DNA from 2 places in the Sphingosinicella sp. genome. Region 2 is predicted to be linked to the other one. Evidence: predicted binding sites of a transcription regulator. Region 2 holds the regulator's gene; the other holds the start of a gene.

Region 1 (7,230 bases), 1.0 Mb from region 2:
CGAGCCTCCGCTCCGCCCCGCGTTCACTTGAGTCGCGGAAGGTGATGAGCTTTCGGTGCTCCACCTCCATCACCTCCTCCGGGCTGTGGAGGCGGAGGCGCTCCGGGTAGCCGTGATAGTCGGTGACGGTGACGAAGAGGTCGAGCGGCTGGCCGGGCGGCAGCAGCGGCGAGGCCGCCTTCGTCTCCGCCATCGCCTCGAACGCGCCCATCAGCAGCTCGGTGAAGTGCTCGCCCGAAAACGGCGGCTCGAACCAGCGCGAGCGGATGAAGCGCGAAACCTTGACGCGCAGTTCCTCGCGCGCGCCCTTCTCGACGATCTCGTCCAGGGGATCGATCTGCCCGCGCGCCATCCAGAGCAGCGGCCGCGCATAGAACTTGCTCCAGCGCGATTTCGGCACCGCTTCGGGGTCGAGAAGCTCGTCCGCGTCCGCTTTATCGAGCCAAAGGTCGGCGAGCGGCGCGAGGCTCTGCCCGGATGAAATCGCCTGCGCGAGGAAGATGCCGTTGATGCCCCCCGCCGACGCCCCCGCGACGATATCGACGAGCACGCGCAGGCGAACATGCTGGCCGATCGCATCGAGCAGTTCGTGATAGACGGGCTCGGTATCGCCGCCGGGCGGCTCCGGATCGGCATCATGCCAGCTCCGGCTCGCGCGCAGCAGCTTCCAGATCTCCTGCGTGATGCCGTGCATATAAACGGCAAGGCTGATGCCGCCGTAGCAGACGAGCGCCAGCCGAAGCTCTTTCTCACGCATGGGCGGACCATATCGGCCCGGACTCGCCCTGTCGACCGTGAGGGTTGCGCTTGGCCTTCCGAAGGCGCAGGTTCCGCGCCGGGAGCCAACAGGGGGAGGATGCCCATGACCTTGAACAGCAACGTGATCTCGATGCTGCAGACCATCGTCGCGATGGGTCTGCTCAATCTGGTGATGTTCGTCTGGATGTACGCGACGCGGATTCCCGCGATGAACCAGGCGAAGATCGATCCGCAGTCAGCGCAGCACCCGGGTTCGCTGAACACGCTGCCGAGCGAGGCCCGCCGCGTCGCCGACAACTACAACCACCTCTTCGAAGCGCCGACGCTGTTCTACGCGATGGTCATCGCCATCGTGCTCCTCGGCCACGCCGACCAGTGGCACGTGCTCTGCGCATGGGCCTACGTGATCCTGCGCGCGCTCCATTCGCTGGTGCAGGCGACGTTCAACCGCGTGATGCTCCGCTTCGCGCTGTTCGGCCTGTCGTGGGTAGCGCTCGGCATCATGATCGTCCGCGAGGTCGCGGCGCTCTACTGAGCGCCCAGCCTAAGCCCGCCGCCAGACCGTCGTCCCGTCGGGCTTGTCCTCGAGGATGATGCCCTCCGCCTTCAACTGATCGCGGATGCGGTCGGCCTCGGCCCAGTTCTTCGCTGCTTTGGCCGCAGCACGGGCGCCCTTTAACTCTTCCACCATTTCAGATGAAATCTGGATAGTGACAGACGGTGGGTATCCAGTGAAACTCTCCAGCGCAGTATCCAAGCTCGCTTTTATCGGCTTCATCAAAGACCCAAGCCCTAGCAGTTTGCCGATGGCGTGCAGTTCCGATTTAGCCGTTGAAGCCTGGGCTTCCGAACCCGCCGTCGTCAGTTCCTTTCGAACCTTCTGCATCTCGGCAAGCACGGCAGGCGTGTTGAGATCGTCCTTCAGCGCATCGAGTATCGCTGCGGGAACCTCCGCTTCCACATAGGGCGCATCAGATGACCGGATTGCATTTGCGAAGCCGTCGAGCATCGCCTTCGCCTGCTCAATCAATCGTTCATTCCAGTCGAGCGGCTGTCGGTAGTGCGCCATCAACAGCGCCAACCGCAGCGTCTCACCTTTATGCTTCTGCTCCAGAAGCTCACCCACCGTCACCACGTTGCCCAGCGACTTCGACATCTTCTCCTTGTCCATGGAGAGGAAGCCGTTGTGCATCCAGATCTTCGCGAGCGGTGCGCCGTCGTGGGCGCAGCGGCTTTGCGCGCATTCGTTTTCATGGTGTGGAAACTGGAGGTCGAGGCCCCCGCCGTGGATGTCGATCGTGGTGCCGAGGTGCGCCTCGATCATCGCGGAGCATTCGATGTGCCAGCCCGGGCGTCCACGACCCCAAGGGGAGTCCCACCACGGCTGGTCCGCAGCGCTCGGCTTCCAGAGCACGAAATCGCCCGGGCTCTTCTTGTAGGGCGCCACCTCGACGCGCGCGCCCGCGATCATCTCATCCATCGGACGGCGCGACAGTGTGCCGTAGGCTTCATCCTTGGTGATGTCGAACAGCACATGGCCATCGGCGGCATAGGCCGCACCCTTTGCGATGAGCACTTGGATCATCGCGACCATCTGTTTGACGTATTTCGTGGCGGGCGGCTCATAAGTCGGCTGCAGCACGCCTAAAGCGCCCATGTCAGCCTGATAAAACTTTGTGTATTTTTCCGTGACAGTATTGATCGGCACGCCTTCGGCTTCGGCAGCGGCCATGATCTTGTCGTCGATATCGGTGAAGTTCCGCGCGTAATGCACGGCGTTCTCGCCATAGGTATGGCGGAGCAGGCGGAACAGCACGTCGAACACCACCGCGGGCCGGGCGTTGCCAATGTGCGCGCGGTTGTAGACCGTGGGGCCGCACACATACATCGTCACCCGGTTCTTGTCGGCGGGTGTGAAGACGTCCTTCTGGCGCGTCAGCGTGTTGTAGAGGCGGATATCGGTCATGCGCGCGGCCCTACCGTGAATCGCCCGCAAAGGAAACTGCCCTAGATTTCCGTCGAACCCGCGTCGTCCAGCAGATCGTCGAGTGCGTCGCGCTCTTCGTGGGTGTAGCCCTCGCCGCCGCTCGTGTCGCTGTAGTGCTGATCCTCGGGAGCGGTGCGCGGCCTGTCGTCGCCGAGCCCGAGCCCTTCCTGCCGGTCTTCGGCATAGTCGATGATCGCGCGGCTGGTGATGTCGAGCAGCGGCTCGGTTTTCGCGGCGAGCAGCCATTCCGGCAGCTTCTCGTTCCCGCCCCAGATGAGCGCGTGGCCGCGCGTCACGACGAGGAAGACGAGGCTGACGACGATGAGCCCCTTCACCGCGCCGAAGCCGAGCCCGAGCACGCGGTCGATCGGCCCGATCACCGAGCGCTTGGTGCGGTCGCCGAGCAGCCGCCCGACGAAGCGGAACAGGAAGAAAGTCCCGAAGAAGATGACGACGAAGGCGATCGCCGCCGCTGCGACCTCGCTGCCCACCATTCCCGCCGCGATCAGCTTGCCAGCCGGGTAGAACAGCTCGAGCGCCACGACCGCCGCGACCCATGCGAGCAGCGTGAGAATTTCGGTGACAAAGCCCCGGATCGCGCCAAGCGCGGCAAGCGCGCCCACGATGAGCAGAACGACGATGTCGAACCCGGTCATGTCCATATTTCGCGGCCCTAATCGGAGCCGCAGAGGTGGTCAACAAGCCCCGACAAATGTTTGAAGCCTGTGGCTTTCATGCCATTGGGCACGCCGTCTCCCTTGGCGGTCGCGCCGCCCGGCAGGAAGGCGCGTTCGAAGCCGAGCTTCTGCGCTTCCTTGAGGCGGAGCCCGAGGTGCGGCGCGGCGCGGACCTCGCCTGAAAGCGCGATCTCGCCGAGTGCCACCGTATCGAGCCGGATCGGCCGCTCCGCCATCGCCGAGGCGAGCGCTGCGGCAACGGCAAGGTCCGCGGCCGGATCGGAAACGCGCAGGCCTCCCGCGATGTTGAGATAGACCTCGCACGTCGAGAAATTGAGCCCGCAGCGCGCCTCCAGCACCGCAAGGATCATCGCGAGCCGTCCCGAATCCCAGCCGACGACCGCGCGGCGCGGCGTCGCGCCCGAAGGCAGTCGCACGACGAGCGCCTGCACCTCCACCATCACCGGCCGCGTGCCCTCGATCGCGGGGAACACCACCGATCCCGGCACCGGCGCCTCGCGCTGCGTGAGGAACAGCGACGACGGGTTCGAGACCTCTTCGAGGCCGAGCGCGCCCATCGCGAACACACCGATCTCGTCGGTGCCGCCGAAGCGGTTCTTCACGGCGCGCAGGATGCGGTACTGGTGCGAGCGCTCGCCCTCGAAATAGAGCACGGTATCGACCATGTGCTCGAGCACGCGCGGCCCCGCGATCTGCCCGTCCTTCGTCACATGGCCGACAAGCACCACCGCCGCGCCTTCGGACTTCGCGTAGCGGATCAGTTCCTGCGCGGCGGCGCGCACCTGGCTCACCGTTCCCGGCGCGCCCTCCAGCATGTCCGAATGCATCGTCTGGATCGAATCGATGACCAGCAGATCGGGCACCGGGTTTTCGGCGAGCGTCGTCAGGATATCGCGCACCGAGGTGACGCTGGCGAGCGCCACGTCGGCCTTGCCGAGCCCGAGCCGCTGCGCGCGCAGCCGCACCTGGTCCGCCGCCTCCTCGCCCGAGAGGTAGACGATGCGCTTCCCCGCCATCGCCATCTTGCCCGCGACCTGCAGCAGCAGAGTCGATTTGCCGATGCCCGGATCGCCGCCGATCAGGATCGCGCTGCCCGGCACCACGCCGCCGCCGAGCGTGCGGTCGAGTTCGGCAATACCCGTCGGCAGCCGCGGCGGCAGCGGCGTGTCCTCATCCAGCGATTGCAGGCGGAACGCCGCACCGCCGCGCGAAAGCGACTGCTTCGCCGAGAACGGCGTCACCACCGCGCCCGCATCCTCGACGATGCTGTTCCATTCCTTGCACTCGCCGCACTGCCCCGCCCAGCGCGGGCTCACCGCGCCGCACGCCTGACAGACAAACTGGGTTTTCAGCCGCGCCATTCATCACCCAAGATCAAGAACATAAAAAGAACATAACGACCCCACCAGCCAAACACAACTCCCTCTCCCCGCCGGGGAGAGGGTTGCGGAGAGGGGATACCCGCCAACCCCCAACAGGCATTTGCGCATCAGGTGCTGCACGGCTATCCGTCCTCACACATGATCCCGCCGTCCCCTCTCCGCCTCCGCATCGACCTCGACGCCCTTGCCGCCAACTGGCGGCAGCTCCGCGCACTCGCGGGCGTGGAGACGGGCGCGGCCGTGAAGGCGAACGGCTACGGCCTCGGCGCGAAGGCCGTTGTGAACCGGCTCTATGCGGAGGGCTGCCGGACGTTTTACGTCTCCAACTGGCAAGAGGCCGCAGCCCTTGCGGGGCACCCAGCGGACCTGCGCGTGAAGGTTCTGCACGGCATCGATATCGCCGATCTCCCTGCCGTGCTCTCCATCGATGCGGACCCGGTGCTCAGCAGCCCCGAGCAGGTGGCGCTCTGGCGCGCGCACGGCCAGGGCCGGCGCTGCGACATCATGGTGGACACCGGCATGAACCGCCTCGGCTTCGATTGGCGCGGATTCTGCACCGAGATGTTCGCGGGGATGGATGTGGACACTGTTCACTCTCACCTCGCCTGCGCCGACACGCCGGAGCATCCGCTGAACGGGCTGCAGCGCGATCGCTTTGAAGCGGTGGTCGTGGCACTCGGCATCCGCGGCGCGCTCGCGAACACTGCGGGCATCTTCCTCGGCCACGACTACGCCTTCGGCCATGTGCGCCCCGGGATCGGGCTTTATGGCGGCAGCGCGGGCCTACACCAGGTTGTGTTTCCCTCAGCGCGCGTCATCCAGTGCCGCGACGTGCCCGCCGGCGACGCCGCGGGCTACGGCGCGACGTGGACGGCGCCGCGCGACAGCCGCCTCGCCGTGCTCAACATCGGCTATGCGGACGGCTATCTGCGGGGCTTTTCCAACACGGGCGCGGCCCTTGTCGGCGGCAAGCGCGCACCGGTCGTGGGGCGCGTTTCGATGGACATGATCATCATCGACATCACAGACACTCCTGCGGTGGCGCCGGGAGACTGGGTGGACATCACTTACAACCTCGCCGAAGCCGCCGCGCAGTCCGGGCTTTCCGAGTATGAGTTGCTGACTGGGCTCGGCGCCCGCTATGAGCGCGTCTACACATGAACGCACTCGTCACCTTCTTCGCCCACCCGGGCCGCGCCACGCTCGGCGCGCTCGCCAGCATCGGCCGGGTCGCGCTGTTCACGCTGCGCGCACTCGGCGCTGCGGTGCGTCCGCCGTATTATTTCGGCCGTCTCATCGAGCAGATGCTGATCATCGGCTGGTTCTCGCTGCCGGTCGTCGGCCTCACCGCCGTGTTCACCGGCGCGGCGCTCGCGCAGCAGATTTTCGTCGGCGGCAGCCGCTTCAACGCGGAAAGCACCGTGCCCGCCGTCACCGTCATCGCCATCGTGCGCGAGCTCGGCCCCGTGCTCGGCGGGCTGATGGTGGCGGGCCGCGTCTCCTCCGCGATGGCGGCGGAACTCGGCACGATGCGCGTCACCGAACAGATCGATGCACTGACGACGCTGCGCACGGACCCGTTCCAGTATCTGATCGCGCCGCGCCTCGTTGCCGCCGTGATCGTGCTGCCGCTGCTGGTGCTCGTCTCGAACGCGCTCGGGGTGATGGGCGGCTTCCTCATCGGCACGCAGCGCCTCGGCTTCAACGTCACGTCCTACCTCGCCACGACGCGCCAGTACCTCGAATGGGACGACGTCTCGTCGAGCCTCGTGAAGGCCGCCGTGTTCGGTTTCATCATCGCGATGATGGGCTGCTACCACGGCTTCCGCAGCATGGGCGGCGCGGCAGGTGTCGGCCGCTCGACGACGAACGCCGTCGTTAGCGCGTTCGTGCTCATCCTGCTCGCGAACCTCATCATCACCGTGCTGGTGTTCGGCACATGAAGGGCGGCAGCATCGAACTCATCGGGGTCCGCAAGGCGTTCGGGCCGAAGGTCGTGCTCGATCATATCGATCTCAACGTCACGCCGGGCGAATCGCTCGTTGTCATCGGCGGTTCGGGTACGGGCAAATCGGTTATGCTGAAATGCGTGCTCGGCATCCTGCCCATCGACGGCGGCACGATCCGGCTGGACGGCGTCGACCTCGCCGCTGCCTCGCGTGCCGAGCGCACCGAGCTTAGGAACCGCATCGGCATGTTGTTCCAGGGCGGCGCGCTGTTCGATTCGCTGCCCGTATGGCGCAACATCACCTTCGGGCTGACGCGCGGCCGCGCGACGAACGCGAAAGCGATGCACGCGAAGGCGGTCGAGCTGCTCGCGAAGGTCGGCCTCGATGCGCCGGTCGCGGATTTGAAGCCATCCGAGCTTTCGGGCGGGATGCAGAAGCGCGTCGCGCTCGCCCGC
Region 2 (7,230 bases):
ACGAGCAGCGCGAGTGCGAGGCCAAGTCCGGCGCGCTGATCGCCGCCGCGCGGGACGCCATCACCCGCGCCGGAGAGTCGGGATACGGGCAATAACTTGCCCTCCCCGCGTCCCTTGATTAGGGCGGTCGCGCCATGATCCTCGTCATCGACAATTACGACAGCTTCACCTGGAACCTCGTCCACTACCTGATGGAGTTGGGCGCGGAGGTGGAGGTGGTACGCAACGATGCGATATCCGCTGGACAGGCGCTTTCGAGCGGGGCGAGCGCGTTCCTGATCTCGCCCGGCCCCTGCACGCCGAACGAGGCTGGGATCAGCCTCGATATGGTCGCCGCGTGCGCCGATGCCGGAAAGCCGCTGCTCGGCGTCTGCCTCGGCCATCAGGCGATCGGCCAGCACTTCGGCGGTAAGGTGGTGCGCGGGCACCTGATGCACGGCAAGACATCGCCCGTGAGCCACGACGGGACCGGGCTGTTTGCGGGCATCCCCTCGCCCTTCACGGCGACGCGCTATCATTCGCTGATCGTGGAAGACATTCCAGAAAGCCTGATCGTGAATGCGTGGTCGGACGACGAGGCGGTGATGGGGTTCCGTCATGCGCGCCTGCCGATCCACAGCGTGCAGTTCCACCCGGAGAGCATCGCAACCGAGCATGGCCACGACATGCTCGCAAATTTCCTGCGGATCGCCGGGATGACTCCGCGACCGCGCGACATTGCCCAGTGAGACACCTGCCCGCCACCGGAGCACCGCTTGGCGAGGCGGAGGCGCGCGCGGCATTTGACGCCATTCTGAACGCCGATGTCGAGGACGCGGAGATCGCGCGCTTCCTGACCGGACTGGCCGAGCGCGGCGAGACCGTCGACGAGCTTGTCGCGGCGGCGAGCGTGCTGCGAAGCCGGATGCGGCCCGTGACGGCGCCCGAAGGCGCGATCGATGTGTGCGGCACGGGCGGCGACGGCGCGCATACGCTCAACATCTCGACCGCGGTCGCCATCGTCGTTGCCTCGTGCGGCGTGCCGGTCGCCAAGCACGGCAACCGCGCGGCGTCTTCGAAATCTGGCGCTGCGGATGTGCTGACCGCGCTTGGGCTCGACCTCGATCTTGCCTCCGACACGGTGGAGCGATCGCTCGCCGAGATCGGCATCGGCTTTCTGTTCGCTGCGAAACACCACCCGGTGATGGCGCGCGTCGCGGGCGTGCGGCGCGCGATCGGGCGACGGACGATCTTCAACATGATCGGCCCGCTTGCGAATCCGGCTGGTGTGAAACGGCAGCTCGTGGGCGTGCCGGGGCAGCAATGGCTGCTCTCCATCGCCGGGGCGCTGCAGCGGCTGGGCGCTGATGCCGCCATGGTGGTGCATGGCAGCGACGGACTCGATGAACTGACCGTCACCGGGCCGACGGCCTGCACGCGGCTGATCGCGGGGCGCCTCGAAACCGAAGAGGTGTCGCCCGAGGCGGCAGGACTCGCGCGGCACGAACCCGAAGCGATCCGGGGCGGTACGCCCGAGGAGAATGCGGCGGCGATGCTGCGGCTTCTGGAAGGCGCACGCGGCGGCTACCGCGACATCGTCTGCCTGAACGCGGCGGGCGCCCTGATCGTCGCGGGCAAGGCGGATGATTGGGCCGCTGGTGCGGCGATGGCAGCAGCAGCGCTCGACGACGGGCGCGCCCGGGCGCTGCTCGAACGCTGGAAGGCTTTTCGATGAGCGACGTGCTGGCGGAAATCTGCGACCACAAGCGCGGCGTCGTCGCGGCGCGGAAGGCCGCGCGGCCGATCGACGAGATCGATGCAGCAGCGCGCATCGCGGATGCCCCGCGCGGCTTCAAGGCGGCGCTCGATGCGGCGAAGCGCGAAAGCCGCTTCGGCCTTATCGCCGAGATCAAGAAGGCATCGCCGAGCAAGGGACTGATCCGCGCGGACTTCGACCCGCCGGCGCTGGCGCGCGCCTACCGTGCGGGAGGGGCTTCGTGCCTTTCGGTGCTGACCGAGGAGCACTGGTTCCAGGGCAGCGACGACAAGCTGATCGCGGCGCGCGGGGCCGTCCCGCTGCCGGTGCTGCGCAAGGACTTCATGGTCGATCCCTATCAGGTGGCGGAAGCGCGGGCGATCGGAGCGGATGCGATCCTTATCATCGTTGCGGCGATCGACATCGGTCTTGCGAAGGAACTGGAAGCGGCGGCGTTCGGCTGGGGGATGGATGTTCTTGTCGAGGTGCATGATGCAGACGAGCGAGACGCTGCGCTTGCGCACCTGAAATCGCGGCTTCTGGGCGTGAACAATCGCAATCTCAAAACATTGCATGTCGATATTGAAACATCGGCTGAGCTGGCCGGTGGCGTGCCGGCGGACTATACGCTCGTCGGCGAAAGCGGGCTGCGCACACGCGCGGACCTCGACCGACTGGCCGCCTTCGGCATCAACAGCTTCCTTGTGGGGGAATCGCTGATGGCGCAGGATGACGTCACCGCCGCGACGAAACGGCTGCTGGAGGGCTGATTCATGGCACTCACCCACCTCGACGAGGCCGGCAAGGCCCGCATGGTCGACATCTCCGGCAAGGCGGTGACCGCGCGCACGGCGATCGCCGAAGGGCATATCACCATGTCCGCACAGGCGCTCGCGGCCGTCCGCAGCGCAAACGCGGCGAAGGGGGACGTGCTCGCCGTGGCGCGCATCGCGGGGATCACCGCGGCGAAAAAGACCGCCGATCTCATTCCGCTCTGCCATCCGCTGCCGCTTACGAGCGTTGCGGTGGATTTCACGCTGGAGAACGGCGGCGTGCGCGTGGAGGCGACAGCTTCGACGACGTGGGGCACGGGTGTTGAAATGGAAGCGATGACAGCGGCTTCCGTTGCGCTGCTGACGATCTACGACATGGTGAAAGCCGTGGACAAGGCGATGGTTATTTCGGGCGTGCGCCTGCTGAAGAAGACCGGGGGCAAATCCGGCGACTGGACCTTCCCCGGCACATGCTGAGCTACGAGGACGCGCTGGCGCGGCTGCTGGCAGCCTCGGCGCCTGTCTCCCCGATGGACGTTTCGCTCGCCGAGGCTGCCGGCCTGACGCTTGCCGCAGACCTCGCCGCAAGGCTGACGCAGCCGCCCTTCCCGGCCTCCGCGATGGACGGCTACGCGGTCCGCTGGGCCGATATGCCGGGGCCTTGGCGCGTCGTCGGTGAAAGCGCGGCAGGCCGCGGCTTTGCTGGAAAGGTTGGCGCGGGCGAAGCGGCCCGCATCTTCACGGGCGCGCCCTTGCCCGAAGGCGCCGACACGGTGATCGTTCAGGAAGAGGTGCGCCGTGAAGGTGACCTGCTGACGCTGACGGGCGACGGCCCGCCACACACGGGCGCGCACATCCGCAAGGCGGGCAAGGATTTCAGTACTGGCGAACGGCTGATCGTAGCGGGAACGCGGCTTAGCCCGCAGCATCTCGGCCTTGCCGCCGCATCGGGGCACGGCAGCCTTGCGATACGGCGCCCGCGCGTCGCGATCATCGCGACGGGAGACGAGTTGGTGCCGCCGGGCGAGGTGCCGCAGGCGGACCAGATCGTCAGCTCGAACGGCGTGATGCTGGCGGCGCTGTTTCGCGCGGCGGGCGCAGAAGCCTGCGACCTCGGCATCTTCCCCGACAATCTTGACGCCATCGGCAAGGGGCTGAAGGCCGCAAGCGATGCCGACCTCGTCGTCACCATCGGCGGCGCCTCGGTCGGCGACCACGATCTGGTGCAGGCGGCGCTACAAGACGCTGGTGCGGCGCTCGATTTCTGGAAAGTCGCGATCAAGCCGGGCAAGCCGCTGATCGCCGGGTCGCTTGGGCGCGCGCGCGTGCTCGGGCTGCCGGGAAACCCGGTCTCCGCCTTCGTCTGCGCCGTGCTGTTCGCGCTGCCGATGCTCGCGCGCATGGCGAGACGCACGAACACCGACCCGACGATCACGGCGCGGCTGCTCGCCCCCCTGCCCGCGAACGGCAACCGCCGCGATCACCTGCGCGCGCGGCTGACGGCGGACGGCGTGCGCGCGTTCGATGCACAGGATTCCTCCATGCTGGGCGTGCTCGCCGGTGCGAACGCGCTCATCATCCGCCCCGTGGGCGCTCCCGCAGCGGCAGCGGGGGCTGATGTTCCCGTGCTCGCGCTTGACAGGATTTTCGTCACCCCCTAAATGTTCTCTATTCGTTCACGAAAAGTGGAACATCTTGTGGAACGAGTCGCGAAACACGGAAGGGCGGACCGGACATGCTGACACGCAAGCAACACGAACTGCTGATGTTCATCAACGATCGGCTGCAGGCCGGCGGCGTCTCACCCTCATTCGAGGAAATGAAGGAAGCGCTCGACCTCAAATCGAAGTCCGGCGTGCACCGGCTGGTGAACGCGCTCGAGGAGCGGCAGTTCATCCGACGCTTGGCGAACCGCGCACGCGCGCTCGAAGTGCTGCGCCTCCCCGAAACCGGCACGACGGCGAAGGCCCCTGCCCGGCAGACGCCGATCATCGCGGCGGCGAACGATGACGTCATCGAGCTTCCACTGCACGGCAAGATCGCCGCGGGTATGCCGATCGAAGCGCTGCAAAGCGATCGTACGCTTTCCGTGCCCGCCGCGCTCCTCGGCGGTGCGGGCGATCATTTCGCGCTGGAGGTTTCCGGCGACTCCATGATCGAGGCGGGCATCCTCGACGGCGATTATGCCCTCGTCCAGAAATGCGACACGGCACGTGACGGCGAGATCGTCGTGGCGCTGGTCGATGAAGACGAGGCAACGCTCAAGTATCTCCGCCGCGACAAGGGCGAAATCCGCCTCGACCCCGCGAACAGCGCCTACACCGCGCAGCGCTATGCACCGAACCGGGTGCGCGTCCAGGGCAAGCTCGTAGGGCTGCTGCGCAGGTATAACTAAGGATTATTTGACGTCAGACGGAAGACGGCTTGCCCAGGGATGCGAGCCGTCCTCCGCGGCGACACTGCGGATGCGCGGCCCATCGAGCCAGATCGACAGCGCACCGGTTTCTGCGAGCTTTGCACGGTCGAGCTTCAGCCAGCGCGGAGCGCACCAATATGGCAGGCGGCGGTCGCTGACGACGATGTCGGCGGCGGCGCAGGCGGGTTCGAATGCAGCACGATCGATGAGAAGGCCGGAACGCGTAGCGAGCAGCGTCCATGCACGGCCGCCCGCCGTGACACGGGCAGTGCAGGCGTCAGGCGTGCAGCGCGCGTCCGGCAGTGTTTCGAGATTGCTGCTCGCGGCTTCTCCCGCCGCGTCCGCCCACATCGAGCGCACGTAATCTCCGGCGCGTGTGCGGAGGAGCGCGACTTTGCCGTCCCGCACCACGGCGAGGTGCTTGCCCTCCCCATCGACGATGAGGTCGGGCGGCTGCGCCGTCGCCATACCCACGGTGCCGATTGCGAGCGGTAACAGCGCGAGCCACCGGCGACGCGTCTGCCAGAGGCAGAACCAGACGCCGGCGAGCATCAGTATGGCGAATGCCCAGTCCGGCGCGGCCGGGAGCCGCGAGACAGCGCCGGGCGTCGCCGCAGTGATCTCCGCGATGTGGATGAGGATGTGGAGCGCATGGCCGAGCAGCCAATCGACCGGCGCGGCGAGCCCGATCGCGCCGAGAAACACCGACAGGCCGAGCAGCGGCAGGATCACGAAGCTGGTGTAGGGAATCGCGGCGAGGTTCGCGGCGACGCCGTAGAGCCCCATTTGGTTGAAATGGAAGAAGGCGATTGGGGCGAGCGCGAACTCGGCAGCGATGCCGGTGGCGAGGAGCGCGAGAACACCGTGCCACAGGCGTTCTGCGCGGCCTGCCTCCTTTCCCGCATTGAAGCGGCGCGCGAGCGGCGATTCATAAAGCGCGACGATCGCGGTGACGGCGGCAAAGCTGAGCTGGAAGCTGGGCCCGAGCAGGAAATCGGGGCGTACGAGCAGGATGAAGAAGGCGCCCGCAGCGACAAGGCGCAGCGAGATCGCCTCCCGCCCCAGCGCGAGCCCGACGAGCACGATGAGCACGGCAATGCAGGAGCGCACCGTCGGCACCTCCGCGCCCGCGATCAGCGTGTAGCCGATGCCCGCGGCGGCGGCGGCGAGCGCGGCGATCAGCTTGATATCGGTGCCGAGCGCGAGGCGTTCGCTCTGCGCGAGCAGGCGGCGCGTGCCCCACAGCACGCCGCCCACCACGACCGCGATGTGCAGGCCCGAGATCGAGATGAGGTGCGCGAGGCCGCTGTCGCGCATCGCCTCGGTGACGTCATCGGGGATACCGCCGCGGTCGCCAGTGACGAGCGCGGCGGCGAGCCCACCTTCCCTGCCGCTGACGCCGTCCTGCAGGCGCTTCGTGAGCGCGCTTCGGAACGCCTCGAAGCGTCGGATGAAGCCGGGACGCGCCGGTGCAGGCGCAACGACCGTGACATCCGAGAGTGCGTAGCCGACGGCGCCGATGCCGTCGAACCACGCGCGGCGCGCGAAATGGTAGCCGCCGGGAATATTCGGCCCCGGCGGCGGCGACAGCGATGCGCGCAGAGCGACGCGCGTGCCGGGTACGACGCCCTCCGGTGCATTGCCTCGGATACCGACACGCGCGGTGAGGCCCGGCGGCAGGCCGGTGATATCCGAAAGGCGCAGGCGCGTGCGGCCCTCGGCTGGGCGCGGTTCGACGGCATCGACTGTCGCCTCGATCGTGAGTGCGCGCCATGACCGCTCGATCACCGGCGCGCGTACCTGCTCGGCACGCAGCCATGCCGCGCCGACTCCCAGCGCAAAAAGCAGGCCGACTGCGGCAAGCGCGATGCGCGGAAGCCCGTTTGCCAGCAGGCCGACTGCCGCGAGCGCGCCGCCGAGCAGCATCGCCGCGATCCATTCACGCGGTGTCGGCAGCGCGAACCATGCCGCGATACCGAGCCCGAGCGCGACGGGCACGAACAGCACGAGCTGGTGACGCTCCTCCGCAAGCCAGATTTCGGCGGTTTCGTGCAGGCGGGTGCGATGCGCAAGGGGCAGCGCTCCGGCCTCGAGCGGCCCGGTTTGAACGGCTGGCAGCGTTATGTTAGAGCCCCCCGACTTCTTTCAGTTTCGGACAGGATTTCCATGGGCGCAAGCGCCAAAACCCCGGTCGTTACCCGCTTCGCACCGAGCCCGACCGGCTTCCTCCACATCGGCGGCGCGCGCACCGCGCTGTTCAACCTGCTGTACGCGAAGGCGACCGGCGGGACGTTCAAGCTGCGCAT

What was found. Region 2 encodes LexA, which represses DNA repair genes until DNA is damaged. Its sites were predicted from a motif close to GTTCCNCNCTTGTTCT; they were not measured.
Region 1: radA (DNA repair protein RadA) is a predicted target of LexA. The motif match lies at 4,822-4,837, and genes of this name have one in related genera.

Annotation. Positions count from the first base shown of each region.
Region 1 covers NZ_JAYRYK010000001.1:1,122,255-1,129,484, forward strand. The annotation lists gene ACE3TJ_RS05260 (patatin-like protein) at 1-757, opposite strand, end outside; gene ACE3TJ_RS05265 (MAPEG family protein) at 863-1,294, shown strand; gene cysS (cysteine--tRNA ligase) at 1,304-2,725, opposite strand; gene ACE3TJ_RS05275 (CvpA family protein) at 2,767-3,402, opposite strand; gene radA (DNA repair protein RadA) at 3,420-4,805, opposite strand; gene alr (alanine racemase) at 4,965-5,987, shown strand; gene ACE3TJ_RS05290 (MlaE family ABC transporter permease) at 5,984-6,769, shown strand; gene ACE3TJ_RS05295 (ABC transporter ATP-binding protein) at 6,766-7,230, shown strand, end outside.
Region 2 covers NZ_JAYRYK010000001.1:113,098-120,327, reverse strand. The annotation lists gene trpE (anthranilate synthase component I) at 1-95, shown strand, start outside; gene ACE3TJ_RS00625 (aminodeoxychorismate/anthranilate synthase component II) at 135-728, shown strand; gene trpD (anthranilate phosphoribosyltransferase) at 725-1,714, shown strand; gene trpC (indole-3-glycerol phosphate synthase TrpC) at 1,711-2,505, shown strand; gene moaC (cyclic pyranopterin monophosphate synthase MoaC) at 2,509-2,985, shown strand; gene glp (gephyrin-like molybdotransferase Glp) at 2,979-4,169, shown strand; gene lexA (transcriptional repressor LexA) at 4,244-4,903, shown strand; gene ACE3TJ_RS00595 (ComEC/Rec2 family competence protein) at 4,907-6,931, opposite strand; gene gltX (glutamate--tRNA ligase) at 7,085-7,230, shown strand, end outside.